Regions from separate parts of the Paraburkholderia sp. RL18-085-BIA-A genome, predicted to be linked through region 2. Evidence: riboswitches for the same ligand, from Rfam matches in the RefSeq annotation. Region 2 holds a riboswitch; the other holds the start of a gene.

Region 1 (14,894 bases), on a different contig from region 2:
ATCGAATGCCGTGCTGGTCACAACCATGGCGCTCATCGGTCCCGCTCAGGTCGCCGCCCGCGCGCTGTGGTTCGCTTTCGGCCGAGGGCTTCACGCGAGTACCGTTGGCCTCATAGTCGTGACGCTGTTCCCTCTGTCGACATTCATCCTCATCTGCGCTGGCCATTCCGCTGCTCTTATCTGGCTGTTTGCTCTTTGCTATGGTGCCGCGAACGGCATGATGACAATCCTGCGGGGCACTATCGTCCAGGACCTGATGTGGACTGAGGGGTATGGCGCGGTCAGCGGCATGCTTTCCTTTCCGTCGAACGTTGCGAAGGGAATCGCGCCGATTGCCGCGGCCAGCATCTGGAGCTTCACGCACGGATACGTGGCTGTTGAGTGGACCGTGCTTCTCGTCTCGATACTGTCAGCAATTGCGTTCTTCGTGGCCGTCCGGGGCAGCCGTCATGCTGCAACCAGCGTAGCATGATATTTCCTGGCTCCGAATCCAGCACTCATACCTTCGCCATGAAGATACGTGCCGCGCGAAGTAATGACCTTGACGCCATCAAAGCTTTGCTCGCAGAGAACGGGTTGCCGGCGGTCGACATCACCGCCATTGCACTCAACAACTTCTTGGTCGCAGAGGACGCAAACGGAGGGTTCATCGGGTGCGTTGGTCTCGAGAAATCCGGGACAAGTGCGCTGCTGCGGTCACTGGTAGTAGCGAACAACGCTCGCGAGAAAGGATTGGGTCGTCAATTACTGGCTTACGCCGAGAACGTTGCGCGGGCCGATAACATTTCCGAATTGTGGTTGCTGACGACGACCGCCGCCGAGTTCTTTCAACGGGCCGGCTATGTCGTAGCGGACCGGAGCACTGCGCCAGCTGAAATCCGAGCAAGTACGCCGTTTGCAATTTTGTGTCCAGCATCGGCGATTTGCCTGAGGCGCATGCTGGAAGGTGTTCCTACAGCGAGCGTCATGCGCACTTAAAACTGAAGGGTAGCCGTGGGTGTCCACCCACGCGCGCGCCCATTGATGCCAATGCATCGTGCTTCATCTCCGAAGTGATGCATCCGAGCGGAAGGTAGTCTTGTTTCCTTGCCACGATGCGCGCTAAAGGGTTGTGCTCGGCTGCCGTTGACACTGTTAGGCTGGGTCCCCTCGAAGGACATGACATTCTTCTGTATGGTTCGCTCTATAGGGTTCGGCATGAGAGCATTGAGTCGGCGGTGTCTCGCCTGTGTGATTGCGGCATCAACATTTGTATGCGAGGCATCCATTGCTTCGCAACCTCCGCTGGCTGGGGGCGCGTGCTTGAACTGAGGAGAAACGACGTCGGTCGTTGTGGAGCCAATGTTGACTTGTTCGCGTGGGATTTGGGTCGAAACATCGAAACTTCATCAATACGCGACGTTTGTGTCTGCCCGAAGCAGCACAGGTGAGTTGGAGTTCGGCTATCCGATTGTGAGTCAGGCTGGTGTACCGGGTCGCTTCTCTCGCTACGACAAGGAAGGTGGGGTAACCATGGGAGATGCGGCTTCCCTGATCGTCTCCGAGACTTCTGATGCTGGGGCCGTTCGGATTGAAGGGCGAATTTGGAGCGCGTCCCGGGACGGGAACTGGTCAAAAGATATTGACGTCACGGCACGGATTGGCCAGACAGAGACAATCGCTGTACGTCCAGACGGAACCGCATACACGTTCCAAGTGAGCCAGTTACCGAATCCGTGAGACCAGGACTGCCGGTATGACTTGGAGCGGATACGAGCGCCGAGAAGTCAGCGCTCACGTACAGAAAATTCAGTCCCTCACAGGCCACCAAAAAGCCGGTCTATGAGACCGTGCATGACCTTTCGTCACGCCGCTCCATGCGGAGCCAGGCCTCTTCGGTGCGTAGCTAAAGACAAGCGCGTAAGCGGTGCTGGCTGCCGCGCTGGAGCCGCAGCGAATCGAACTCATCGAAGAAATAGACGCCGCGGGTCGACTTTAGCGCTTCGAACACCAGGCACAGCTTTGACGCGCTCTCACCCATGAACTTGGTGATGAGGCTGTCGAACCGTGCCGTGAATAGCGGCAAACGCAGTTCGCCGGCCAGGGCGGCGGCTGTCATGGTCTTGCCTGTGCCGGGCGGCCCCGTGAGGAGGAGTTTCTTGCGCGGGCTCAATCCATGCGCGCGCAATAGTTCATGGTGGCGCTGTTCGCGGAGCACGCGATTTAGCTTCCAGCGTACAGAGTCCGACAACACCATTTGCTGCAGGTGCTCGTGCGGGTACTGCACTGTCAGCAATTCCGACAGCTCGCCCTTCGGTTGCGCGAGCGGAATTGGACGCTGGCCGACCTTGCTGCTTACCGACGAGAGACCCGGTTTCTTTCCCGCCTTTGCTGCGTCCACGAGGTCGCGCAGTTCTGCGGCCAGTTTAGTGTGACCACGATGCGCTTCGTCCGCCGCCATCTGCATGGCGACCGCGTAGAAATGCTCGTGGTTGTCACCAGCATATGCGCGCAGTAGTGCCTTCACTTGGTCGGAACGTGCCATCAGGAACCTCAAAAAGTCTCGAAGCGAAGTATGGACTTCATGCCGAACTGGCGATGCTATTATCGCAACTTGATGCAATAACAGCACCAACACTCGAATGTTTCCACCCAGAACGCAGGGCGAGCTGATTCGGTGGGCGCGCGGTAAAAGCACTCAAGCTGAGTTCGCCGCGGCTCATGGGGTCGCCAAATCGTCGCTTTCGCGATACGAGGCCGAAAAGCTCGGGGCGCCCACACGCCTCATTAATGATTGCCTCTCGCAGCTCGCTGAATTCTTGGTGGCAAAACCGGGCGCGGCAGAAGTATCGCGCCTGCACTTACCCGTCAACTCCGGCGAGGCCCTCGAGCAACGCGACAGTTTTGCGCGCATTGTCCAAGGCCCCCTTGATGCCAGCCCGACGGAGCTTTGAGAGAGATGCCCGGTGCGACACCTGTGGAGTGAACTGAGGCAGATTTGCGTCATCGGTAGGGTGCATACCCTCTAAAACGGCCTTCTGAAGCGGCCATCCCCGCCTGAAATCTGGTCGGAAAGCTCCGTAAACGACGCGGGTAGGGTGTACTTCGCGACATGAGTGGCGTAACGGCACATTCTTCGTTTTGCCGTCCTCGGCGTTGTCGCAAGCGGCAGCCATGCTAATAACGGCTATTGCCCCGGCACTAGAGAACGCGGTATCAAAGTCCCACAATCACTTTCCTGAATCGGTCGATCGAACCGCTTATCGAACTCGTTTGGCGATTCCTCGAATTCGTCGATTTGATTTTCTCGTCTGCGCCTTCGCCATTTTCAAAACAGCATCTCGTACAGGCAGCGCGGCTCACTGCTTGATCCAGCGCTCACGAATCGATTCCCGCTTTTACTTCTTGCTAGCAGCCCTGTAAAAGCTTGTTGAAAGCCACGCATCCCATTAGAATCCCCCGGTCATTGGGGAGTAGCCTTCCTTCATCCATTGAAGGAGAGCGCGTCAACATACTTGGCCTGCGGGCCATGGCGCGTTCGACCGGGCCGGTTTGGCGAGACCATTGACGCACTGCCTCGTTCTGGTCGGACGGGCGGCCGTGCGTCATTGGTTCGTCACATACGTCCGACCGCGGAGTTGCCCTATGAATCACCGTGTCGCCTCCTCAGTCCGCCAGCATGCTTTCGCGTTGGCCCGCCATTCGGCGAGCGGCCGTGCTTTTTGCGCATGCGCTGGGAGTCTTGCATGAGCGGTCTGCTCGTCGAACTCGCGATCATGCTGGTCGTCATTCTGGTGGCGGCCGAACTCTTCACCAACGCGCTCGAACATCTCGGCGAACGTCTGAAAATCTCCGAAGGCGTGACAGGCTCGCTGTTCGCGGCGGTCGGCACCGCGCTGCCCGAAACGCTCGTGCCGCTGCTCGCGATCGCGAGTGGCACGACCGATAGCGCGGTCAACCAGGAGATCGGCGTCGGCGCGATTCTCGGAGCGCCGCTGATGCTCTCCACGCTGTCGACGTTTCTGATGACGCTCGCCATTCTTCGCGCACGCGGCGTCAAAGGCTGGGTCGCGCCTGAGCGCACCGGTTTCACGCGCGATCTGAACTATTTCCTGTGCGCGTTCGTGCTGGCGGCCGGGGCGATGTACGTGCCGCACACGCAGATGATCGTGCGTGCGCTGTTCAGCGTGGCGCTGGTGGGCGTGTATGTCACCTATGTGGTGATGACGTTTCGCGCGTCGAGTCAGCTCGTCGACGCGGGGCACGGCACCGAAGCACCCGGCAAGATGCTGCTCTCGCGCGTCGGCGTGCCGACCAATCTCGCGACCATCGTGCTGCAACTGGCGCTTGCCGTCGCCTTACTGGTGTGGGGCGCGGAAGGGTTCATTCACGGCGTGCGCGGAGTGTCGCAGGTGCTCGGCGTGTCGCCGCTGTTGCTGTCGCTGCTGATCATTCCGATTGCCACCGAGTTGCCCGAGAAGGTCAACAGCATCCTGTGGATTCGGCGCGGCAAGGACACTCTGGCGTTCGGCAACATCACCGGCGCGATGGTGTTTCAAGGCACTTTGCTTCCCGCGATCGGTATTCTTCTGACGCCGTGGACGCCGCGCATCGAAGTGGTGACCGGGATCGTGATCACGCTCGCTGCTGCGGCATGGCTGCGCGTCAATGTGCGCGAGCGTGGTGTGCCGGTGTGGGCGCTGCTGGTATGCGGCGTGTTGTACGCCACGTATCTGGCGATCACGTTAACGCGGTGAGTGACCGGCTTCAAGTCTGTTGTCAGGCCTCGATGATCGGTTGGGGGCGGTTGACTTTGAGCGCCTCACTCCGCTGTTAACGGCGCGATATTGGCGAGCTTTAGGGCTGCGTCTGCCGGTCGCCCGTTCATTTCACTTAACCGGCGATTCAGCCGTGCGAATCGACGAATATGCGTGTTGTCCCCATAAAGTTTTTCCGAGCCGGGCCGATACCCCAAACAAGGCGGGCGGCAAACGAACAGCTGCCACGTTCGCTGATGCCTTGGTCTACATGGCATGTAACGGTCTGATGGCCCCAACAGGAGAATTTCCATGCTCGGAATTAACAGCAACATCAACTCGCTGGTTGCACAGCAGAACCTGACCAGCTCGGGTAGCGCACTGTCGCAAGCAATCACGCGTCTGTCGTCGGGCAAGCGCATCAACAGCGCAGCGGACGACGCAGCAGGTCTGGCAATCTCGAACATCATGCAGACCCAGATCAACGGTCTGAGCCAAGGTGTTTCGAACGCGAACGACGGCGTCTCGATGGTGCAAACCGCATCGAGCGGCCTGTCGTCGCTGACGAGCAGCCTGCAGCGTATTCGCCAGCTCGCGACGCAAGCATCGAACGGCAGCATGACCGACACCGATCGCGCGGCACTGCAACAGGAAGTGACGCAACAGATCCAGGAAGTGAACCGTATCGCATCGCAAACGACGTACAACGGCATGAACGTGTTGAACGGTACGCTTGGTAGCGTGACGTTCCAGGTCGGCGCTAACGTCGGCCAGACGATCAACCTGAGCCTGACGCAAGACATGTCGGCAGCGGCAATGGGCAGCGGCGTGCCGCAAGCCGGCCAGACGCTCGGCACCTTCAGCGGCCTGAGCCTGGATTCGGCTGGCGCTACGGCCGCAGCCTCGGCTGCAACCGTCACCTCCGTCAATGTGGTCTCCGACGGAAGCGGCGGCTTCACGTTCACGGACCAGAACAACCAGGCACTGAGCTCCACCGCGGTCGGCGCTCTGTTCACCGCCACGGGCGAGGCCAGCAGCACCGGCAGCGGCTTCCAGGGCTCGGGCACGGCTGTCACGCTCACCGCCACGAACATCATTGCGGATGCTGGCTCGGCCGGCTCCGCCGCAGCCACCGCTATGGCCACCCAGATCGGCTCCTACAACGCGCCGACGACGGTTGCAAACGTCGACATCAGTACCGCGAGCGGTGCGAGCATGGCCATGGAGTCCATCGACAACGCACTGAACACGGTCAACAACCTCCAGGCAACGCTCGGCGCCGCGCAAAACCGCTTCTCGGCAATCAGCACGACGCAGCAAGCCCAGTCGACCGATCTGTCGAGCGCCCAGTCGTCGATCCAGGATGCCAACTTCGCAGAGGAAACGGCCAACCTGAGCAAGGCGCAAGTGCTGCAGCAAGCCGGTATCTCGGTGCTGGCCCAAGCGAACTCGCAACCGCAGCAGATCCTGAAGCTCCTGCAGTAACACGCTTCATGTAGCATGCGTTCCGCGCCCGTCCGCCATACCCGGCGCGCGGAACGCAAACCAGTCGGGAGGCCTGCCTCCCGATTACCGTTTTACAGACCTGAACCGATTCATCCGGCATCGCCGAAACACGGAGCCTGTCCATGTCCACCGTATCCTCGAGCGCAAGTTCGATCGCCAGTACTGTCGCCGCCACGACCGCGGCGAGCAACGCCGCGCTGCAGGCAGCCGCGCAGTCGATCATCAGCGGTTCGACCAATTCGTCGATGGACGTGAATTCGCTCGTGACGGCACTCGTCAACTCCAAGATCGCCGGGCAGGCCGCGACGCTGTCCGCGGAGCAGACGCTGGACAACACGCAGATCTCCGCATACGGCACGCTCTCCGCCGCACTCTCCGCGCTGCAGGCCGGACTGACCTCGCTCACGAATGGGACGACCGTGAATGACTTCACGGCCACGACCAGCGGCACCAACAGCGGCATCACGGCCACGGCGGCTAGCGGTGCGGTGGCCGGCACGTATTCGATCGACGTGGCCCAGGTGGCGACGGCCCAGGTGCTGACCTCGACCGGTTATAGCGCGACGCAGGCGCTCGCTTCGGGCCCGAGCACGATGACGCTGTCCGTCGGCGGGGCGAGCACGACGATCTCGCTCGACAGTTCCAACAGCACCGTTTCCGGCATCGCGGCGGCCATCAATAGCGCGAGCAATAACCCTGGCGTCACGGCGACCGTCGTCAACGGCTCAGACGGCGCGCACCTCGTGCTGCACGCGACGTCGACCGGCTCCTCGAATGCGATCAGCGTGCAGATCAGCGATTCGACTGCGGGCGACGCACTGAACAATCTCGCCGTGTCGAGCAACAATGGTACGTCGCTGAGCGGTATATCTGGCGCGACCAGCGCGCAGCTCAAGGCCAATCAGTCGACTCTAGCCACCGGCACGTCTGATTGGACCCAGACGACTGCTGCGCAGGACGCCTATTTCACGATCGACGGCACCGCCGTCACCAATTCGACGAACACCGTGACGTCCGCGCTTTCCGGCATCACGCTGAACCTTTCGGCCGCTTCCGTCGATACGACGGGTTCATCGCCGCAGACCCTAACGGTCGCCCAGGACACCACGTCGCAGGCCAATACGATCAACCAGTTCGTCACGCTCTACAACACGCTCGTCACGACGGTGGGCACGCTGACCTCGTTCAGCTCGGGCGCGACGTCGCAGGGCGTGCTGCTTGGCGACTCGACGCTGAACATGGTCCAGAACCAGTTGGCGTCGATCGTGGCGGCGGGCGTGAAAAACGGCAACACGACGACGAGCCTCGCCTCGATCGGCATCTCGCTGAATGCGGACGGCTCGCTCTCGGTTGACAGCGACACGCTGAACAACGCGCTGAAGACCAATCAGTCGACGGTGGCTTCGCTGTTCAACTCCACCAATGGCGTCGCGGCGCAGCTGAACACCAGCATCACCAACTATCTGTCGGCCAGCGGTGCCATCCAGACGCGCACCAACGCGCTCACCACGGACCTGACGAATCTCTCAACGCAACAGTCGTCGCTGACGGACTATCAGGCGCAGCTCACCAGCATGTACAACGCGCAGTTCACTGCGCTCAACACGCTGATGGCGACGATGAACAACAACTCGCAATATCTGACGCAACTCTTCGGCGGCGCGAACAGCGCCGGCGCGCTCGCCACCAGCAAGGGCTAAGCCGAACAGGGGCACACGACATGGAATTCGCGACGCGCATCGATCGCATCTGGCAACTCACCAAGTCTATCGAGCAGGCAACGGCCGTCGGCGAATGGGAACGGGCGGCGGAACTCGCGAGCGAGCGTTCGCCTCTCCTCATGTCGCTCTCCGCACAACAAGCGGGCGCCGCGCTCGATGTGCTTGCGCAGGTTCACGCGATCGACGCGCGGATCGCCGCAGAGGCGCAGTTGGCCCAGACCGAGTTGGGCGCCGAATATCGGGCGGCCATGCAGGCGGCCAGCCATGCGAATCAGTATCAACGCGTCGCGCAATTCTGAAGCCGGCCAATCGCGCCGCGTCCTGGAAACGTTCTCAAGCGCTTGCGACTTCTCGTGAGCCGGCGGCCCCGGTTCGCTGTACGGTTGCTGGCCTCGAATTGGCGGCGGTTTTGACGTCAACTCGGCGATTCGCCCGGTGGGGCCACCCCCGATAATTGCCCTATTCCTGCTACTTGCGGCGCAAGCACGCCTTCGTCATGACCGCTTTCCCTACTCCGATCGAAACCATCGCGCCAGCCCCCCAATCGCACGTCGGGCACGACATCGAGCTCGTCATGCAAGCCGGGATCGAACATCATCGCAAGCAGGAATACGACGAGGCCGCCGCGCTCTACGCCATTGTGCTGGAAGCGGATCGCGATCATGTCGACGCCAACTACCACATCGGCGTGCTGTACATGCAAACGGACCGACCAGCCGAGGCTGTGCCGCATTTCGAAGCCGTGCTCGGCCACACGCCGAACTTCGCGCAACTCTGGGTCTACTACTTCAACGCCCTCACCGCAAGCAACCAGATCGAAGCCGCGCGGGTGGCACTCGACCTGGCGCGGCAATGCGGCGTTCCCGGGGACGCCATCGATACGTTGACCGCTCGTCTGCCCCAGCGTGATGCCCCGACAGCACCGGAGCCCTCGCTTGAATCTTCGCCCGCGGCCGCGGCAACCGAAGATACGCCGAAGCGGGAGACGTCGGAGACGCCCGCAGCGAAATCTGACCCGCGTCGCGCAAGCGTGACGGAGTTGCGCCGATTTGCAGATCTTTTCAACAGCGGAAAGGCCGAGGCTGCGCTGAAGCTTGCCCGTCACTTGACGGAGCAAAACCCGTCGCACGGCGAATGCTGGATTACGCTCACACACGCCCTGCAGCGCGCAGGCAAGTATGCGGAGTCTGTGATGTCGGCCGAGCGTGCCACCAGCCTGCTGCCCAACAGTCTCGCCGCTCAGACGATGCTGGCTGACGCGCTGCATATCACGCGCCAGCCCCAGCGAGCCATCGTGCACTGCCGCCAGGCTCTCGAAAAGCATCCCGAGAGTGCAGCGCTGCATCGCACATTGGGTGCCGCCCTGCAGGCAACGGGCCGAGCCGGCGAGGGGATCGCCGAGATGCGCCGCGCCGTGGAACTGGCGCCGAGTGACGCTCTCGAGCTCGACGCGCTTGGCAACGCGCTGAACGAGGATGGCCAGTACGACGAAGCGGAGAGCACCTTTCGGCGTGCGCTCGAACTCGCGCCAATGCAGGCAGCAACACACAGCAACCTGCTGTTCTGCCTGATGCACAAGACCGATCTCGATGCAGCAAGCGCATTCGCAGAGTTCAGCGAGTTCGGGACGCGCCAGGAAGCCGCCCTGCGTGCGCATCGGCCGCAGCACACCAATGATCGTAATCCGTCGCGGCGCTTGCGAATCGGCTTCGTTTCGGGCGACCTGATCAATCACCCGGTCGCCTATTTCTTCCAGTCGATCGTCGAGCATCTGGCCCGCGACACAAGCCTGTCACTGCATGTCTATTCGAACTACGTGGTCACCGACGCTTTCACCAGGCAGATCCGAGAGTACGCGCAAGGGTGGCACGAAATCTTCGGCATGACCGACGCCGCGGTCGCGCAAAAAATCCGCGACGACGGCATCGATATCCTGATCGATCTGTCCGGGCATACCGGCCGCAACCGTCTCGTGGTCTTCGCGCACAAGCCCGCGCCCGTTCAGGTGGGCTGGATCGGCAATCCGGCCACGACCGGCCTGACGTCCATCGACTATTACTTGTCGGATCGGTTCGTCACGCCGCTCGAACAGTTCGCCAGCCGTTTCTCGGAAAAGCTCGTGTTTCTGCCTGCCCTCGCGCCATTCAAGCCGTACAGGCAAGCGCCGGACGTGAACGTGCTGCCCGCCTTGAAAAACGGCTTCGTGACGTTCGGCAGTTTCAGTCGCCTGGTCAAGATCGGGCCGGAAGTTGTGGCGCTCTGGGCGTGCGTGCTTCGCGAGATACCGAATTCGCGCATGCTCATTGGCGCGATTACGTCGATCGAACAAATGAACAGACTGGCCAAACTGTTCGCGAGCGAAGGGATCGACGTGAGCCGAATCAGTTTTATGCAGCGCAAGGGTGTCGAGGGCTACTTGCAACAACACCTGCAGGTCGATGTCTGTCTCGACGCGTTCCCATTCGCCGGCTCGACCACGACCATGCACGCCCTGTGGATGGGCGTTCCAACCGTGACCCTGCCCGGCGTTTCTATGGCTAGCCGCGGCAGCACGGGGTGGCTCTCGCACCTCGGGCTCGACGCGGCATTCGTCGCGCGCGACAAGGACGACTTTGTGAGCAAGTGCGTCGCGCTGGCCGACGACCTCGACGCGCTCGCGACGGTACGCCGTGAGCTTCGCCAGCACTGCACGCAGTCGCCCATCATCAGCGCAAGCACGATCGCCAACGCCGCATCGCGTGCGCTGCGCATCATGTGGCAGCGCTGGTGCGACGGGCTTGCGCCAGAGCATTTCGAGGTCCAGGCGCAGCCACAAGATCAGTTGACGGAGCCAGTTTCGGACCAGGCGCGTCACGAGCAACTGAGCATTGCGCCAACTGCCGGATCGATCACATCGATCGGCCAGGAGTCCGATACCCTCGCGGCAATGAAACCCATCCGTTTCGTCTGCGGTACCCGCTGCAGCCGCGAGCAGTTCTCTAACGAAACGGCACTTGGCCGCTCGCTCAAGCTCTACGCGCACCTGCCCGGCATACAACTCCAACTGTTCGACAACAACACGCGCGGACTATCCAGCATCTACAACGCCGCGATCGACGACGCGAAGCAGCAACCGGCCATACTGGTATTCGTTCACGACGACGTCTGGCTCAACGACTTCTTTTGGGCCGAGCGCATCCGCGAATCACTCGCCGGCTTCGACGTGGTGGGTCTCGCCGGTAACCTGCGCCGGGTGCCGCGCCAGCCGGCATGGGCCTTCGCCACCCCGGACCTACGGTGGGACGAGCGCAAGTATCTGAGCGGAACAGTCGGCCATGGCAAGGGATTCCCGTGCGACATCGCGTCGACTTTCGGGCCTTCCGGGCAGGAATGCAAGCTGCTTGACGGTCTGCTACTGATTGCGGATAGCGAAACGCTTGTGCGCAGCGGCCTGCGTTTCGACGAGCAGTTCAAGTTCCACTTTTACGACATGGACTTCTGCCGCCAGGCCGAACTGAAGGGTCTGCGCATGGGAACCTGGCCGCTGAGCGTGGTTCACGAAAGCGGCGGCGCCTTCGGGTCGCCGAGCTGGCGAGAAAACTACGCGCTGTATTTAGGCAAATATGGGGAGTGACACGTACGCGTCTTGCGGCGTTCCGGGTAATCAAGATGCCGTAGCCGGATAAAGAGGACGTCGTGATTTCGCCGCCGAGTGTCCTCTTTTCCTGCCGCCTTTCCGGGACTAGGTCCGACCCTGGATCGTCGAGACGCCTTCACAGTCCACCTTAGCGATATCCACCGGAGCTCACATTGGATCAAACTCCTGTTCACCAGAATCACAACCCGGACTTACTCAACCTCATGCCACCAGGTGCCCGGCGCGTGGTGGAAGTGGGCTGCAGTTCCGGAGCACTGGCGCGCGAATACAAAAAATTGAATCCGGGAGTGCACTACACCGGTACCGAAATCGTCCTGGCCTATGCCCAGATGGCGCGCGAACACTGTGACCGTGTGGTCGATGTGGATATCGAACGGGTACCCGTCGAGCAAATTCGCACGGACTTCGATGCCGATTGCTGGGTCTTCGGAGACGTGCTCGAGCATCTTTACGATCCTTGGGCACTGTTAAAAAAGATCCGTGGGTCACTGGATCGCGGAGGCTGCGTCGTTGCGTGCATTCCCAATGCGCAGCACTGGAGCGTGCAGGCCCGTTTGAGCATGGGCGATTTCCGGTATCAGGATTCCGGCTTGTTCGACCGGACGCATATCCGCTGGTTCACGCGCGTCACGATGCTAGAGATGTTTCGCGATGCGGGGTTTGTCGTCGATGCTGGCAAGGCCCGGATCTTTAACGAACCGCAACGCGAAGCCTTTCTGCCGGTTATTCGTGCGATGGCGAGTGCAGCGGGTGCCGATGCCAACCTCGCCGTCGAGGACGCGAAAGCACTCCAGTACGTGTTCAGGGCAGTCGTAGTGTGAGCGGGTGTGATTACGGCTTATTTACGCCGACCGAAAACACGTATCACGCAACAATGGTACGTCGCCGACGGGTACTTCGAGCGCGAGTTGGCCCAGACCGAGTTGGGCGCCGAATATCGGGCGGCCATGCAGGCGGCTGGCCATGCGAATCAGTATCAACGCGTCGCGCAATTCTGAATCCGGCCAATCGCGCCGCGTCCTGAACGATCCCGATTCATCGCGTCCTTGTGGACGCGCACGCCAATCGCCTCGTGCGAGCCTGGCTTATCCGCAGGCGCAGCGTACGCAGGCGGACATTGCCCGTGAGCACACAAAATCTCCTGACTAAGTCATAAGCCCAAACACCCCGTTGGCATCGGCGGATGCGCTGCAGCGAATTCAAAGTCGGCGTATTCTCGTTCGCTCGCTGGTTATTGATCGTGGGGAAATCATGCAAAAGCGCAGAATCGGCCGTTCCGAAATACATGTCGCGCCGCTTATGTTCGGCGGCATTGTTTTCGGCTGGACCGCCGACGAAGCCGCGTCGTTTTCGATCCTCGATGCGTTCGTCGATGCCGGGCTCGATTTCATCGACACCGCCGACGTCTACTCGGCATGGGTGCCCGGAAACCAGGGCGGCGAGTCGGAAAGCATCATCGGCAAATGGTTCCGTCAAAGCGGCAAGCGCGACAAGATCGTGCTCGCCACCAAGGTTTCGAAACATCAGCAGCGCAAAGGCTTGTCGGCGGCCAACATTCAGGCAGCGGTCGAAGATTCGCTGCGGCGCTTGCAAACTGATCACATCGACGTCTATTTCTCGCACGACGACGACACTGAAACGCCGCTGACCGAAACGCTCGGCGCTTATCAGAAGCTGATCGAGGCGGGCAAGGTGCGGGTGATCGGCGCGTCGAACTACAGCGGCGCGCGCATCGACACAGCGCTCGCCGTGTCCCGCCAGCACGGACTGCCGGAGTATCAGCTGCTGCAGCCGGAGTACAACTTGTACGATCGCGCGGACTATGAGCGCGATATCGAGCCGGTGGCGCTCGCCAATCAGCTCGGCGTGGTGGTCTACTACAGTCTGGCGAGCGGCTTTCTGTCCGGCAAGTACCGGTCGCAGGCGGATCTGGCCGGTAAGGCGCGCGGCAGCCGGGTCGAAAAGTATCTGAACGAGCGCGGCTTGCGGATTCTGAGCGCGCTCGATCGTGTCGCCGAACGGCACGGCAGTACGCCGGCCACCATCGCGCTGGCGTGGCTGATCGCCCGCCCGAGCGTGACGGCCCCGATCGCCAGCGCGACCTCGGTCGAGCAGCTCAAAAGCCTCGCGGCCGCCGTCCATCTGATGTTGACCGGCGACGACATCCGCGAACTGGACGAGGCGAGCGTCTGATCGCACCGGGACGCTTGGCGCGTTCGCCAAACCCCTGGTAGGATGGGGAGTTTCCTGATATCATTGGGAGTGAATTGAGATCTTTGCCTGTTTCGTCAGTGTTTTTCATTGATGAAAGGTTGGCGAAACGGCAACAGGCGCGGCAATTGCAGCACGTCTGTCCGCGTTCCGCGGTGAACTCCCCACCTCTCTTTTCCGGCCTCCGTGGCCGCTTTGCCTCTCGTTTTATTCGTGGTTTGGCCGGGTTTTTCCCGCGTTTGCCTGTTACTGGCCATGAATTGAAACGACCGGAGGGCCGGCGCGTGAGCGGTCTGCCGCCACGCAAATTAACCCGTATCAAGTGATTGAGTTAGGAATTACATGACGACGATTCTTCTGAAGGAAAACGAGCCGTTCGAAGTGGCAATTCGCCGCTTTCGTCGCGCAATCGAAAAGAATGGCCTGATCGCTGAACTGCGTGAGCGTCAATCGTACGAAAAGCCGACCACGGCACGTAAGCGTAAGAAGGCTGCTGCTGTGAAGCGCCTGCACAAGCGCCTGCGCAGCCAGATGCTGCCGAAAAAGCTGCACTAAGCACGCTTTTTTACACGCCGAACGGCGGTGTGAGCTTCGAAAGAGGCCACATCGCCGTTTTGCTTTTGGGCGCACCCTTTCGGGGGCCAGTTTGCAGTACGCAACCGGCGAAGTAGATGAAATGCTGGCTGAGTGGTGGCGCCGTGAGGCGTAGCGGCCCCGGCCAAACCGAGCGACAGTGCGCGATCTAGCGGTGCCGTCGCCTCCGGGAAGTCCGTTTGGTTCGGTTATTTGGTTAAGCAGCGCTCTTGAGCCGCTCGGCGGACAGGCCAAACTGCCGGGCGATCGAGCCTAGGCGCTCGCGCCATTCCCACGTGCCGAATGCGTCATGGACGTTTTGCAGGCAGCTGAGCAGATCGACGGTGGCTGGGTCGTACACATTGATGCGCGCACGCAGAAGCGCTTTCTTCAGCGCGGATACGCCGATATCCATGTAAGAGGGCACCTCGACCGGCGTTTTGGCGATATTGCGCACCGGAATGCCTTCCATTGCGGTCATATAGTCGCGCGGCCTGATGAAACTGCCGA
Region 2 (14,894 bases):
GAGCGCCGCCGCGCGGTCGGTCATGTTGTTCGCGGCGTCGTATTGCGCGGACGCGAGACGCACCGCTTCAGCCGGATTGTCCAGTTCCGCGAGATACGACAGCGCGAGATTCTTCAGCGCGCGATGGCCGGCCGCCTCGGGCGTCGCTTCGTATGTGCCGGGCGTGCGATGGTGCTCGTACACCTTGTGCCACTCGTCTTTCAGCGCCGTGGCCAGACGCTTGCGCACGAACTGCCGGGCGGTATGCACGGCAGCCGGATTCGATTCGGCCATCTGCTCGGCCAGGTACGCTTCGGACGGCAGCATCAGCGCGAGTTCGCGGAACGACGGCGACAGCGTTTCGTCGGTGAGCACGCGCGCGAATGCGGCGACCACCGAGTCATCGAGTTGCAGCGGCACGTTCGTGGCGGCCCGTTCGGCAAGCGTCATCAGTTCGCGCGTGGCGAGCCGCTGGCCGGCTTCCCAGCGGTTGAAGGGATCGCTGTCGTGCGCGAGCAGGAATGCCAACTGGTCGGCCGAGTAATCGTACTCGACGATCACCGGCGCGGAGAAATTGCGCAGCAGCGACGGCAGCGGTTCCTGCGCGACGTTCACGAACGTGAAGGTCTGTTCGGTCTGCGTGAATTCGAGCACGCGCGTGGTGGAGGCCGAAGCCCTGGCTTCGCTTTCCAGCTGGAGCGGCAGATCCTCGCCGTCCTTGCCGATCAGGCCGATCGCGAGCGGAATCAGCAGCGCTCCGTTCTGCGTTTCGCGCGCGGCCGGCGCGGTGTCGCCGTAACCTTGCCTGAGCGTCACGCTGTAGCGCTGCTGCTTGGCGTCGTACTCGGTTCGCACGGATACCCTCGGGGTACCGGCCTGGCTGTACCAGCGCTCGAACTGCGCGAGATCGCGGCCGTTCGCGTCGGCGAGCGCGTAACGGAAATCGTCGCAGGTCACGGCCTGGCCGTCATGGCGCTTGAAGTACAGGTCCATGCCCTTGCGGAATCCGTCGCGGCCGAACAGCGTCTGATACATCCGCACGACTTCCGAACCTTTCTCGTAGACCGTCATCGTGTAGAAGTTGTTGATCTCGACGTAGCTCTCCGGACGTACCGGATGCGCCATCGGACCCGCGTCTTCGGCGAACTGCATCTGGCGCAGCACGCGCACGTCCTCGATGCGCTTGGTCGCGCGCGCGGCCTGGTCGCTGCTGGTGGCCTGGCCGGCCTCCATGTCCGCGGAGAACTCCTGGTCGCGGAACACCGTCAGGCCTTCCTTCAGGCTCAACTGGAACCAGTCGCGGCAGGTCACGCGGTTGCCGGTCCAGTTATGGAAGTACTCGTGGCCGACCACCGCCTCGATGTTCGCGAAGTCGGTGTCGGTCGCCGTTTCCGGATTCGCCAGCACGTACTTCGTGTTGAAGATGTTGAGCCCTTTGTTCTCCATCGCGCCCATGTTGAAGTCGCTCACCGCGACGATCATGAAGCGGTCCAGATCGAGTTCGAGCCCGAAGCGTTCTTCGTCCCAGCGGATCGAATGGATCAGCGAGTCCATTGCGTGACGGGTCTTGTCGAGATCGTGCGGCTCGACCCACACCTGCAGCAGCTTTTCCTTGCCCGAGCCGGTCTTCACGCGTTCTTCGAGCGCCACCAGCTTGCCCGCGACCAGCGCGAACAGATAGCTCGGCTTCCTGAACGGATCTTCCCAGCGCGCGAAATGGCGGCCGTCCGGCAAGTCGCCATCTTCGAGCAGATTGCCGTTCGACAGCAGCACCGGAAACTCGGCCTTGCTCGCGCGCAACGTGACCGTGTAGGTCGACATCACGTCGGGGCGGTCGAGGAAGTAGGTGATACGGCGAAAGCCCTCGGCCTCGCACTGCGTGAAGAAGTTGCCGCCCGACACGTAGAGGCCCGACAGCGTGGTGTTCGCAGCCGGATTGCAAAGGCTCGTGAGCGTCAGTTCGAAGCTGTCCGGCACGTTGTCGAGCAGCAGGCCGTGTTCATGCGCGTGCGCGTTGGCGAACGGCTGGCCGTCGATCTCCGCGCCGACGAACTCCAGCTGTTCGCCCATCAATTCCAGATGCGCGGCGCGCGACGCGTCCGGGTTGCGGCGCACACGCATCGTATTCCTCACGACCGTGCGTTCGGGGACCAGATCGAACTCCAGCGCGACGGTGTCGATCAGGAAGGCGGGCGGCGCGTAATCGGCGCGGCGGATCACATTGGGCGTTGCGGTATCGGCCATGGCGTTCTGTGGTGATGGGACTCGAGCGGTCAGGCGCGCAAGGGCACGAGAGCCGGGCTTGACGAGCCATTGTACAAAGGCTCGCGCAATCGTGCGGAGCGAACTTTTTACCGGCGTGCCAGGTCAGCGTATTATCGGGCGCCCGCGCAGCAACAGACGATAACAGGCAGCGCGGCAGACGAGCCCGATCATGACTGACAATAACGGGCAACCCTGAGGCATCACGAGGCAGACCATGAACATCCACCAATGGACCCGTCGCGCCGCGCTGCTGCTGGCGGCGCTGACGGCGCTCCTGTCCGGCTGCACCACTTACGTGACCACGCAGGTCACGGCGTTCTCCGACTGGAGCAGCAACGACGCCACCCGCACCTTTGCGTTCACGCGGCCGCCGGGTCAGCAGAGCAATCTCGAACTCTCCACCTACGAGCGCATCGTTGCCAGCGAACTCGCCGTTCATGCGTTCCGCGAAGTCGACAGCGCGCAGGCGCGCTATCTGGTCGGACTCTCGTATGGGATTCGCTCCGACATGGTGACCGTCGCGGAACCGGTGTACTACAACCCGTGGCCCGGGCCTTACTGGGGCCGGCCGTTCGATCCATGGGGACCGTGGGGGCCTTGGGGTCCGTACCAGAGCGCGTATGTGAACCAGACCTATCCGATTTTCACGCATCTGCTGGGCGTGCGGATCACCGAGCGCGCGACGGGCAAGGAGGTCTATAACGTGACGGCGCGCAACTCGGGCGGCGAGTCGTCGCTGGTAAGGGCGATGCCGTATCTGGCGCGCAGCGCGCTGGCCGATTTCCCGCTCGGCAATGGCGTCGTGCACACGGTGAAGCTTCCGCTCGACAACAACGGTGGCGCGTCCAACGAGATGGCCGCCGCCGGCGCTTCACCTGCTGCGGCTCCAGTTCCGGCGTCGGGAGCGAAAGTCGCGGAGTAGGTTGGCGTGTTGAGCCGTAAGGGCGCGTACGTCTGTTAAGGATCGAAAAAAAACGGCCCGGCAGGAATGACCTGCCGGGCCGTTTTTTACTTTTTGACGCGCGGGAAGTGCGGCGACTGGCGGCACACAACCGGGACGCCGCTTAAACGCCAATCCCAAACAACGCCATCGTCCCCAGAACCACGAACATCACGGCGGCGATGCCGTGCACGAGTTTGGTCGGCAGCCGGTGGGCGAAGCGGTCGCCGAGCAGGATCGCCGGCACGTTCGCGATCATCATGCCGAGCGTGGTGCCCGCCACCACGCCGAAGAAATCGTGAAAGCGCGCGGCGAGCGCCACTGTCGCGATCTGCGTCTTGTCGCCCATTTCCGCGATGAAGAACGTCACCACGGTCGCGCCGAACACGCCGAAATGCGTGCGGCTGGTGTTGGCTTCCTCGTCGTCGAGCTTGTCCGGCACGAGGATCCACAAACCCATCGCGATGAACGACGCCGCCAGCGCCCAGCGCATGATGGTCGGCGTGAGCAGCGAGCCGAGCCACGCGCCGAGTGCGCCCGCGCAGGCGTGGTTGACGAGCGTGGCAGTGAATACGCCGAGGATGATCGGCACAGGCTTGCGATAGCGGGCGGCGAGGACGAGCGAGAGGAGTTGCGTCTTGTCGCCGATTTCGGCGAGCGCGACCGCTCCGGTCGAAATGAGGAAAGCTTGATTCACGATTGGGCGGGATTATCCAGGCCTGCCATGAACGAGCGACGACCCACGAGACGCCGGGCCCTGTTGCGGCGGGTGTGGATCATCGGTCTCGCCAGGCCGGAGGCTGCGGCTGCCATGGCCGTGATGGCCAAGTCTGTTGACAGGCGCCCCCGCGAATCGCACGTGCGACGCACCTGACACAACGGTGCGGACATGCCGCAGGGCGGCTACTCCCCAATGAGGGACGGAGTATAGCAGGCCTGGGCGGGTTGGATCGCGCAATTGGCCGTTAAGCGCCGCGGCCCCGCACGCGGGTGACCGCGTACTTGACGGCCGTGCACGGGGGTTCATGCGTAGCGCACGAGGCGTGCGGCGGCCGGCAGCTTGCAAAATGTTCCGATCTGAAACACGCGCGCGGAAGGCTGGTTGAAAGCAATGGTGCGGCTCGCGCCCATCGGGCCCGTCGTCGACGCCGCCAAAGGCCCGCCGCCACTGGCTTTCAGCACTGCCGGCGCGCGTGGCGCCGATGTTGTGACCGATGGGTCGTCGCGTTTCGACCCTCTATAGCATCGGCACGACGGATACAGATGGATACGTCTTTTGTCGCTGATTTAATCCAGAATACGCACCATGATTCCGGCGACCAGGCGAGCCCGCGACGATCGATCAGACTCGTTGCCAGACGCCCTGAGACTGTGAGCAGGCACTGCTCATTCGCTGAAATCCCTATAAGAAAACTGGATGGCCCCCGGCTGGAGAGATGCCGGTCCGCGCGGCGCATGCACGCTAAGACAGCGGTATGCTTCGTCCGGCGCGCGAGCCTCCCCTATCTACACGCGAACACCGATATGCCCGATCTGCACTGGACCATTCCGGTCGGTCGCTGGTCTAGCTGGCCGGCTACCGCATCCGCCGCCCCCGAGATTGGCTTCATCGAGCCGATGGTGCGGCGGCGTCTGAGCACGCTGTCCAAAGTCGCGCTGAAAGTCGCGCACGACTGCGTCGCGCAAGGCGCGGTCCGGGTCGTGTTCGCGTCGCGTCACGGGGAATTGCGCCGCACCACCGACATCCTGCGCAGCATCAGCGCGGCCGAGCCGGTTTCGCCGACCGCCTTCAGCCTGTCGGTGCTGAACGCGATGACCGGCGTGTTCGGGATCGCGCGTGGCGACCGCTCGGCGGCGAGCGCGATTTCGGCCGGCGCACAAACGCTCGGCTACGCGCTGCTGGAAGCCCACGCGCAATTCGCGACGCAGCCTGACTCGCCGGTCCTGCTGGTGTACGCCGATGAACCGGCCGACACGGCCTACGGCACGATTGAAGACGAAGTGCAAGGCGGTGCGATCGCGATTCTGCTGGACCGCGACGCGGCGGCGGGGCATGTAACGTGCTCCCTGTCCCGCACCGGCGGCCAGCCAACCGCGCGATCCGGCGACGCAAACGCGGCCGGCGGCCACGGCGCGAACCGCGCGGCCACCGAAACCGCAGCGGCCCCCGAAGCCACCGCCGCGCGCGGCCTCGGCCTGGCCGCCAGCTTCGCGACCCAGAGCCAGGCGCTGCTGCACTGTCTGGAAACCGGCCAGCCGGCGTGCTGGCAGCGCGCCGGCGCCCTCTGGCATTGGAGTTGGCATGACCGCGCGGCTTGATTACCTCTGGCGTTTTTGCGCGACCGGCATGGCCTTCGTGGTGTTCGGCATCTGCGGCGTGCTGTTTTCCGTGCTGGTGTTTCCGCTCGCGTGGCTGTGGCCGCATCGCGCGTCGCGGCAGCGGGCGGTGACGGGCGTGATCCACTGGTTTTTTCGCGCGCTGGTCGCGCTGCTGCGCAGCGCCGGTGTGATGAAGCTCGACGTGTCGGGCTCGGACGCATTGCGGGCAGGCGGGCCATCGATCGTGGTGGCGAATCACCCGACCTACCTCGACGTGATGGTGCTCCTGTCGCTCACGCCGCGCGCCTGTTGCGTCGTGAAAAACGCGCACTGGAGCAACCCGTGCTTCTGGGGGATCGTGCGCGCGGCGCAATACGTCAGCAATGCGGACCCCGCGGCGCTGATCGAGGCAGGCGCGAGGCAACTGGCGGCGGGCTATACGGTGATCATTTTTCCGGAGGGCACGCGCAGTCCCGCGCGCAATCGGCTGCATGCGTTTTCGCGCGGTTTCGCGCACATGGCATTGAAGGCCGGCGCGCCGATCGTGCCGGTGCTGATGGATTGCGACCCGCCCGCGTTCATGACGCAGATGCGCTGGTATCACGTGCCGGCGCGCGCGTTCCGGATGCGCGTGAACGTGCTCGCGCCGTTAGGCGTCGAGCAGCTGGCGGCCCATCAAACAACACCGGCTCTCGCGGCGCGCAGCGTGACGAGCGCCGTCGAAGCACACATTACCCAGCATCTGTTCGCTTATGGATTCTTTAAAACTGGAAATTAAGCAGCTTCTGATCGAAGCGCTCGACCTCGAAGACCTGACGCCCGCCGATATCGACGACGATGCCCCGTTGTTCGATACCGACGGCATCGGTCTCGACTCGATCGACGCGCTCGAAATCGGCATCGTGCTGCGCAAGCAATACCAACTGACCGTCGCGGCGAACGACGAACGCACGCGCGAACACTTCCGCTCGATCAACACGCTGGCCGCATTGGTCGCGAGCCAGAGCGAAGCGGCGGCTGCTACGAACGAAACCTCAAAGAAGGGGGAATGAACCGTGTCCGACGCAGAGATTCTTGAACGCATTCGCGCGATCTTCAAAGAGAACTTCGCCATCGAGCCCGAACGCGTGACGCCCGACGCGCATCTGTTCGAAGACCTCGATCTCGACAGCATCGACGCCGTCGACCTCGCGATCAAACTGCAGGAAATGACCGGCCGCCGCATCAAGCCCGAGGCCTTCAAATCGGTGCGCACCGTGGGTGACGTGATCGGTGCGGTCGAATCCCTGCTGGCGGCCCAAGGCTGATGCCGGCCGCGCGCTCGCGCATGTCGGCGGCGGCGCCTGAAAATGCCGCGCCTGCGCCCGGCACTGAGCGCCGCTGGGGCAAGATCGTCGTGCAGGCGCTGCTGAAGCTCGCGTATCCCGCGCTGATCCTGTGCGCGTGGCGCTGGGACGCGCCGCGCGTGGTCGGCTGCATGCTGTTCGCGATTCTGTGGCTGCAGCGCTGGGCCGGCAGCGGCACGCTCGCGGCGTCGCTGCGGCGTCTGACCGCCATCGACTGGGCAGTGGTCGGCATGCTGAGTTGCGCGTCGGCGGCGATCGTCGCCACCGATAGCGAGCTGCTGCTGCGGTTCTATCCGTCGCTCGTCAATCTCGGTCTGTTGATCGCGTTCGGCGCGACGCTTGTGCGCGGACCGTCGATGATCGAAAAATTCGCGCGTCTCGGCAATCCGGATCTGCCGCCCGGCGCGGTGCGTTACACGCGGCGCGTGACCCAGGTGTGGTGCGGGTTCTTCGTGCTGAACGGCGCGTTTTCCGTGTACACGGCGCTCTACTGGAGTCGCGCGAGCTGGTCGCTCTATAACGGCGCGATCGCTTATGGGCTGATCGGCATGCTGCTGGTGGCCGAGGTGATCTGGCGCTATCTGGTCGTGCTGCCGCGCGCCGCACGTTCGGGGGCGGCATGATCGCGTTGCACGATCTGTTGTCGGCTGCGGACGAAGCCGCCGCGCCGGTATGCCGGGATGGCGGCGCGGTGCTGGATCGCGTGGCGTTCCGCGCGCGCGTCGCCGCGCTGATCGCGCTGCTGCAAACGCGCACCGAGCCGCGCTACGCGCTGTGCATCGACGATCCGTTCGATTTCGCGTGCGCACTGTTCGCGCTATTCGCATGCGGCAAGGAGCCGGTGTTGCCGGCCAACGCGACGCCGGGCTATCTAGCCGATCTCGCCGGCGCCTACGACGTGGTGCTGACCGATGCGGACCTGCCGCCGTTCACACCTGACACGAGCGCGGATCGCGTCGCAGCGCACGCAGCGCGCCGCGCATACCCGATCGATCCGCAAGCCCCACTCACGCTCTACACGTCCGGCAGCAGCGGCCGTCCGAAACCGATCCGCAAGACGCTCGCGCAATTCGACGCCGAGGTGCGCACGCTGGAACAGGAGTGGGGCGCGCTGGTCGGCGACGCGACGATGCTCGCGAGCGTGCCGCATCACCACATCTACGGTTTGCTGTTTCGCGTGCTGTGGCCACTGGCCGCCGGCCGCGCGTTTGATCGCGCGCTCAGCCTCGAGCCGCTGCATTTGCAAAGCCGGATCGCGCAATGCGGCGCGACGGTGGTCGTCTCGACGCCCGCGCAATTGTCGCGTTGGCCCGCGTTGCCCGGCTTCGCTTCGTTGACGCCGGTGCCGCGCGCGTTCTTTTCGTCAGGCGGCCCGCTCGCGCTCGAAGCCGCGCAGCACTACGCCGCCGCGTATGGCGCCGCGCCGCTGGAAATCTACGGCAGCACGGAAACCGGCGGCATCGCGTGGCGGCGTCAGGACCGCACCGATGCGTGGCAGCCGGTGACCGGCGTCGAAGTGCGTCGCGACGAGGACGGTGCGCTGAACCTCCGCTCGCCGCATCTGGGCCACCCAGGCTGGCATCGCACCGACGACAGGATCACTTGCGACGCGCACGGCCGCTTCCGTTTGCAAGGCCGGCTCGACCGCGTGCTGAAGCTGGATGGCAAGCGCGTGTCGCTGGCCGAGCTGGAAGCGCGTCTCGCGCTGCATCCGTATGTGGCGCAAGCGGCGATCGTGCCGCTGGAAGGCGCGTCGCGCGAACGCGCCGGCGCGGTGGTCGCGTTGACCGAAGCGGGCGGCGCGGCGTTGCGCGACGACGGCCGCGTGCTGCTTGCGCGAACCCTGCGCCGCCATCTTGCGAACTATTTCGACGTGGTCGTGCTGCCGCGTCATTGGCGTTTCCGGCTGACCTTGCCATTCGACGCGCGCGGCAAGCTGCCGGTGAGCGCGGTGGCGGCCGCCTTCGACGCACGCGCCGAAGGCATGGACGTGCTCGCCGAAGCGCGCAGCGGCGACACGCTGCATTACGAACTGCGCGTGCCGCGCACGCTCGCACATTTTGCCGGGCACTTTCCCGGCCTGCCGATTCTGCCGGGCGTGGTTCAACTCGACTGGGCGATCCGTCTCGCCGCCGACCATGTGCCGGCCGTGCGCGCAGTCGCGTCGATCGATCGGCTGAAATTCATGGTGCCGGTCTTGCCGGGCGCGATGCTCAAGCTCACGCTGGCACACGACGCCGCGCGTCGCCGCGTGCAGTTCGCGTACCGGATGGACGGCCGCGAATGCGCAGCGGGGGTGATCGTCTATCGGGAGCCCGCGTGATGAGCCGGTTCGCTGCCTGCATCGTCATCCCGATCTACAACCACAAGGACGCGATCGGCGCGACCGTCGCCCGTCTCGCAGTGCACCGCCTGCCGATCTTCGTGGTCGACGACGGCAGTGACGAGCCGACCCGGCAGGTGCTCGCCGCGCTCGCACAGCAGTACGCGGCGCAGCTCACGCTGCTGCGTCTGCCGGTCAACGGCGGCAAAGGCGCGGCGGTGATGGCGGGGCTGCGCGCCGCGCGCGACGCCGGCTACACGCACGCGTTGCAGATCGATGCCGACGGACAGCACGACGCGGCCGACGTGCCGCGCTTCGTCGACGCGGCTCGCGCCGAACCGGGCGCGGTGATTCTCGGCCGGCCGGTCTACGACGAGAGCGTGCCGAAAGCGCGCCTCTACGGCCGCTATCTGACGCACGTGTGGGTGTGGATCGAAACGCTTTCGCTGACCATCCGCGATTCGATGTGCGGCTTCCGTCTGTATCCGTTGTCGCTGGCTTGCGAGCTGATCGATAGCGTGCGGCTGCCCACGCGCATGGACTTCGACATCGAAATCCTCGTGCGCCTGCATTGGCGGCGCGCGGCGTTCCGTTCGATTCCGACATGCGTCACTTATGCCGCCGACGGCGTGTCGCATTTCGACGTGCTGTGGGACAACGTGCGCATCAGCCGCAGCCATACGCGGCTCGTGTTCGGCATGCTGTGGCGTCTGCCGATGCTGCTCGCGCACAAGGTGATGCCGCGCCGCGCCGCGCTTGCCGAACAGCCGGGCGAACCGGGCGAACCGAATGAAGCCGCGGAGCCGAACGGGCAGCACTGGTGGCGCGTCGCCGAACGTGGCAGCCACCTCGGCATGGCTTTGCTCGCGCTCAGTTGCAAGCTGTTCGGCCGCCGCTTCACCGCGCTCTGGCTGCACCCGGTCGTCGCATATTTTCTGCTGACGGGCCGCGCCGCGCGCGAGGCGTCGGCCGACTACTTCAGGCATCTCGGCGCGGCCGCGCCGCAAGGCGAAACGCCGCGTCCGGGCTGGCTGTCCGCGTATCGGCACATGCTGGCGTTCGCGCAGTCGGGCTTCGACAAACTCGCCGCCTGGTCCGGGCGCGTCGATGCCGCCGACGTAACGTTCGACGATCGTTCGGCGTTCGAAGCATTGGTCGCGAGCGGCAAGGGCGCGCTCGTGATCGGCGCGCATCTCGGCAACCTGGAGATGACCCGCGCGCTCGCCACACACGGCGCTCACGCGAAAGTTACCGCGGTCGTCTACACGGAGCACGCGCGCCGCTTCAATAGCGTGCTGGCGTCGGCCAATAGCGACTTCGCGCGGCATCTGCTCGAAGTCGGCGACTTCGGACCCGAGACCGCGGTGCTGATGCAGCAGCGCGTCGATGCCGGCGAGTTGCTGGTGATCGTCGGCGACCGCGTGCCCGCGCACGAAGCGGGCCGCACGACCGATGCGCAGTTTCTCGGCGCGAGCGCGCCGTTCGCGCAAGGGCCGTATGTGCTCGCGCATGCGTTGGGCTGCCCGGTCTATCTGTTCTTCTGCCTGAAAGAGCACGACGGCTATCACCTGTATTTCGAGCCGTTCGCCGAGCGCATCGAGTTGCCGCGCCGCGAACGCGCCCAGCATCTCGCGACGTGGGCGCAGCGTTACGCGGCACGTCTTGAACACTATTGCCGCAAGGCACCTTACCAATGGTTCAACTTCTTCGATTTCTGGGCCAGCCCCAAGCGAGGCGCGAATGGCCGAACATGATCTGAGCGGGGCGCGCCAGGCCGGCGCGAGCATGACGGCGAACGCCAACGCCAACACCAACACCAACACGACGGCGGTCGTGATCGGCGCGCGCAAACTGTCGATCGAAGAGGTCGTCGCGATTGCGCAGCACCGCGCGCCGGTCGCGCTGAGCACCGACCACGCATGGCGCGGGCGCATCCAGCGCGGCGCGGATTTTCTGCGCCGCCATCTGGCTGCGGGCGCGACCGTGTACGGCGTCAACACCGGTTACGGCGACGCCTGTGTGGTCGACGTGCCGATGGAACTGATCGAAGCGCTGCCGCTGCAATTGACGCGTTATCACGGCTGCGGGATGGGCCAGCATCTCGACGAGGCGCAAACGCTCGCGGTGATCGCCGCGCGGCTCAACTCGCTGGCCTATGGTTTTTCCGGCGTGCGGCCGGTGCTGCTCGAACGCCTTGCCGATCTGATCAATCATCGCGTGTTGCCGCGCATTCCTGCCGAAGGCTCGGTCGGCGCGAGCGGCGATCTGACGCCGCTGTCGTACGTGGCGGCGGCGCTCGCCGGCGAGCGCGACGTGAAGTTCGAAGGCGCGCTGCGCGACGTGCGTGACGTGTGGGCCGAACTCGGTCTGGCGCCGCTCACGCTCGCGCCGAAAGAAGGTCTCGCGCTGATGAACGGCACGGCGGTGATGACGGGCCTCGCCTGTCTCGCGTTTGCCCGCGCGGATCATCTGACGCGGCTCGCCGCGCGTTTGACTGCGCTCTCGACGGTGGCGCTCGACGGCCGCGCCGCACACTTCGACGCGACGCTGTTCGACGTGAAGCCGCACGCCGGCCAGGCCGAAGCGGCCGGCTGGATTCGCGACGATCTCGCCGGCCGCGACGATACGCCGGGCCATCGTCTGCAGGACCGCTATTCGATTCGCTGCGCGCCGCACGTGATCGGCGTGGCGCGCGATGCGCTGACGTGGGTGCGCCGCGACGTCGAGAACGAGTTGAACAGCGCCAACGACAACCCGCTGATCGATCCCGACAATGAGCGCGTACTGCACGGCGGCAACTTCTACGGCGGCCATATCGCGTTCGCGATGGATGCGCTGAAGGTCGCGGTCGCCAATCTCGCCGATCTGATGGACCGGCAACTCGCGCTGCTGGTCGACGTGAATTTCAACAACGGCTTGCCGCGCAATCTGTCGGGTGCCGCGCCCGCGCGCGCCGCGATCAATCATGGCTTCAAGGCCGTGCAGATTTCGTCGTCGGCATGGACTGCGGAAGCGCTGAAGAACACGATGCCCGCCAGCGTTTTTTCGCGCTCGACCGAGTCGCACAATCAGGACAAGGTCAGCATGGGGACGATCGCCGCGCGCGACTGTTTGCGCGTGCTGGAGTTGACCGAGCAGGTGGCCGCCGCGCATACGCTCGCGACGGTGCAGGCCGCGCGTCTGCGTTTGCGGATCGACAGCGCGACACCGGTGCCGGCGCCGTTGCAAAGGTTTGTCGAGAACGTCAGCACGGGCTCGCCGTTCGTCGATGAAGACCGCGCGCTGGAAAGCGAACTGCGCGCGTTGACCGCGCGCATCGCCGCGTGCGATCTGCTAGACGACTATCGCGGAGGGTCGAACGCATGAGCGGGACGCCGAAAGTGCTGAGCGCGAGCGCGACGGTCGAAGTGCCGTTCCACGACGTCGACGCGATGAACGTGTGCTGGCACGGCCACTATCTGAAGTACTTCGAGATCGGCCGCGCGGCGCTGCTGCGCGCGTTCGATTACGACTATCGCGAGATGCAGGCCTCGGGTTATCTGTGGCCGATCGTCGAGGCGCATCTGAAGTATGTGCGGCCGGCCGTCTACGGCCAGAAACTCGATGTGCGCACGCAACTGCTCGAACACGAAAACCGCCTGAAAATAGGCTATGAAATTGTCGATTGCGCATCCGGCACGCGGCTGACGAAGGGCTACACGATCCAGGTCGCGGTCGATGCCGCCACCCAGGAGTTGCAGTTCGTGTCGCCGCCGGTCGTATTCGAAAAGCTGGAGCGCGTATGGGGACGGTGAAATTGCGCGCGCTGCTGGTGAGTGGGTTGAGTATGTTGAGCGTGATCGGTATGGTTGGCGTCGCGGCAACAAGCGCAATTGCATCAACCACCGCAACTGCATCAACCACCGCAACTGCATCAACAACCGGCAACCCCGCACTCGTTTCCCAGATCGCGACCCATCTCGCCCAGCCCAAGGGCGTGCGCGCGCAATTCACGCAGACGCAGACACTTGCCGCGATGAAACAGCCGCTCGTCAGCAGCGGCGCATTGCTGTTCTATCGCGAGCGCGGCGTGATCTGGCGGATCGATACACCCTACAAAGCCACCTATGTGATCACCGACGCGGGCGTCACCCAGGTCGACGCCGCCGGCCGGCGCGTGAGCGCCCACAGCGCGCAAGGCACACGCGGTGTCGCGCAGGTCTCGAAGATGATGCGCGCTATGCTCGGCGGCGACCTGTCGGCGCTGTACTCGCAATTCGACGTGCAGGCCGAAGGCAGCGCCACGCAATGGCGCATGCAGCTCACCCCGAACCAGCCGCAGATCGCGCAGTCGATCAAACGTCTTGAGATGGACGGCGGCGATTACCTGCAAAGCTTGCGCATCACGCTGGCGAACGGCGATGTGACGCAGCTCGACTTCACGAAGAGCGAGGCGGTGACCGAACCGGCTGCGGCTGAACGCAGCCTGCTCGGAGCGCCGTGATGAACATGCGGGACTTGCGCGACGGGCACGATACGCAGAAGGTGCCTCCACGACGCTCCGCAAGACAGATGTGGGCTGTGCGCGTCGCGTGGTTGCTGCTGGCGCTGGTCGCGGCGCTGTATTGCGCGTGGCGCTTCGCGGGGCCGTCGCCGTTGCAGACCGATCTGCTCGCGCTCCTGCCCGCCACCGAAGCGGACCCGGTCGCCGAAAAGGCGGTCGACACGCTGGCAAGCGCGCTCGGCGACCGTACGGTGTTGCTCGTCACCAGCAACGACGACGCGCACGCGAAAGCTGCGGCGAAGCAGCTCGGCGCGTCGCTGCAAAAGAGCGGGGCGTTCGGCTCGGTGACGGCGGAGTTGCCGCCGTTCGATCTCGCGCAGATCGCCGCGTTATACATGCCGTATCGCTTCGGCCTGCTCGCGCCGGTTGACCGCGCGGCGCTCGCCGGCGGCGCAACAGGCTCATCCAGCACGACCTTGCGCGACACCCTCGCGCAGCGCATCTACAGCCCGCTAAACGGCGGCCTCACCACGCCGCTCGCCGACGATCCGTTCGGTTGGCTCCAACGCTGGCTCGGCGGCCTGCCGCTCGCGACATCGAATCTCGAGGTCGAAGACAACCTGCTGGTCGCGCATCGGGGCGCCGCGACCAGTGTGCTGATCGTCGCGACGTTGCCGGGCTCGGCCTACGAAACGAAAACGCAGCGCGCGGTGCACGCGGCGCTCGCCCAAAGCGAAAGCGCATTGCGACAGGCGTTCCCCGATGTCTCGGTGGCACGCACCGGTGCGGTGTTCTACGCGGAATCGGCGCGCAGCGCGGCCGAACGCGAAGTGCATCTGATCGGCGTCGCGTCGTTGTGCGGGATCGCGCTGCTGATGTTGTGGGTGTTCCGCTCGCCGCGCCTGCTGCTGCTCGGCTTCGTGTCGACGGCGCTCGGCATCGTCTGCGCGCTGGCCGTGACGCTGCTGGTGTTCGGCAAGCTGCACCTGTTGACGCTGGTGTTCGGCGCGAGCCTGATCGGCGAGGCCGTCGATTATTCGATCCAGTACTTTGTCGTGTATCTCGGCGCGCAGCGCGATTGGGACGCGCGGCGCGGCGCGCGTACGGTGCGGCCCGCGCTGACGGTCGCGCTGCTGACGAGCCTGCTCGGCTACGCGATCCTGATGTGGGTGCCGTTTCCCGCGCTCAGGCAGATCGCATGCTTCGCGATGGTCGGCATCACGACGGCGTTTGCGTCCG

What was found. A riboswitch is a leader RNA that binds a small molecule or an ion and turns the genes downstream of it on or off. The one in region 2 is predicted to bind manganese.
Region 1: it holds a riboswitch for manganese, as region 2 does, so the genes downstream of both, P0D89_RS36005 (sodium:calcium antiporter) here and P0D89_RS19370 (TMEM165/GDT1 family protein) in region 2, are expected to answer to the same signal.

Annotation. Positions count from the first base shown of each region.
Region 1 covers NZ_JARESU010000085.1:12,808-27,701, reverse strand. The annotation lists gene P0D89_RS36020 (MFS transporter) at 1-472, shown strand, start outside; gene arsN2 (arsenic resistance N-acetyltransferase ArsN2) at 469-978, shown strand; gene P0D89_RS36010 (AAA family ATPase) at 1,886-2,536, opposite strand; yybP-ykoY riboswitch at 3,436-3,607, shown strand; gene P0D89_RS36005 (sodium:calcium antiporter) at 3,726-4,736, shown strand; gene P0D89_RS36000 (flagellin) at 5,049-6,221, shown strand; gene fliD (flagellar filament capping protein FliD) at 6,365-7,942, shown strand; gene fliT (flagellar protein FliT) at 7,963-8,262, shown strand; gene P0D89_RS35985 (O-linked N-acetylglucosamine transferase family protein) at 8,460-11,576, shown strand; gene P0D89_RS35980 (class I SAM-dependent methyltransferase) at 11,753-12,421, shown strand; gene P0D89_RS35975 (aldo/keto reductase) at 12,852-13,793, shown strand; gene rpsU (30S ribosomal protein S21) at 14,154-14,366, shown strand; gene P0D89_RS35965 (hypothetical protein) at 14,602-14,894, opposite strand, start outside.
Region 2 covers NZ_JARESU010000026.1:24,699-39,592, reverse strand. The annotation lists gene pepN (aminopeptidase N) at 1-2,223, opposite strand, end outside; gene P0D89_RS19375 (DUF4136 domain-containing protein) at 2,459-3,166, shown strand; gene P0D89_RS19370 (TMEM165/GDT1 family protein) at 3,309-3,881, opposite strand; yybP-ykoY riboswitch at 3,900-4,108, opposite strand; gene P0D89_RS19365 (beta-ketoacyl synthase chain length factor) at 4,709-5,503, shown strand; gene P0D89_RS19360 (1-acyl-sn-glycerol-3-phosphate acyltransferase) at 5,487-6,281, shown strand; gene P0D89_RS19355 (phosphopantetheine-binding protein) at 6,256-6,555, shown strand; gene P0D89_RS19350 (acyl carrier protein) at 6,559-6,810, shown strand; gene P0D89_RS19345 (COG4648 family protein) at 6,810-7,472, shown strand; gene P0D89_RS19340 (ApeI family dehydratase) at 7,469-9,172, shown strand; gene P0D89_RS19335 (glycosyltransferase family 2 protein) at 9,172-10,926, shown strand; gene P0D89_RS19330 (HAL/PAL/TAL family ammonia-lyase) at 10,913-12,538, shown strand; gene P0D89_RS19325 (acyl-CoA thioesterase) at 12,535-12,966, shown strand; gene P0D89_RS19320 (LolA family protein) at 12,954-13,655, shown strand; gene P0D89_RS19315 (MMPL family transporter) at 13,655-14,894, shown strand, end outside.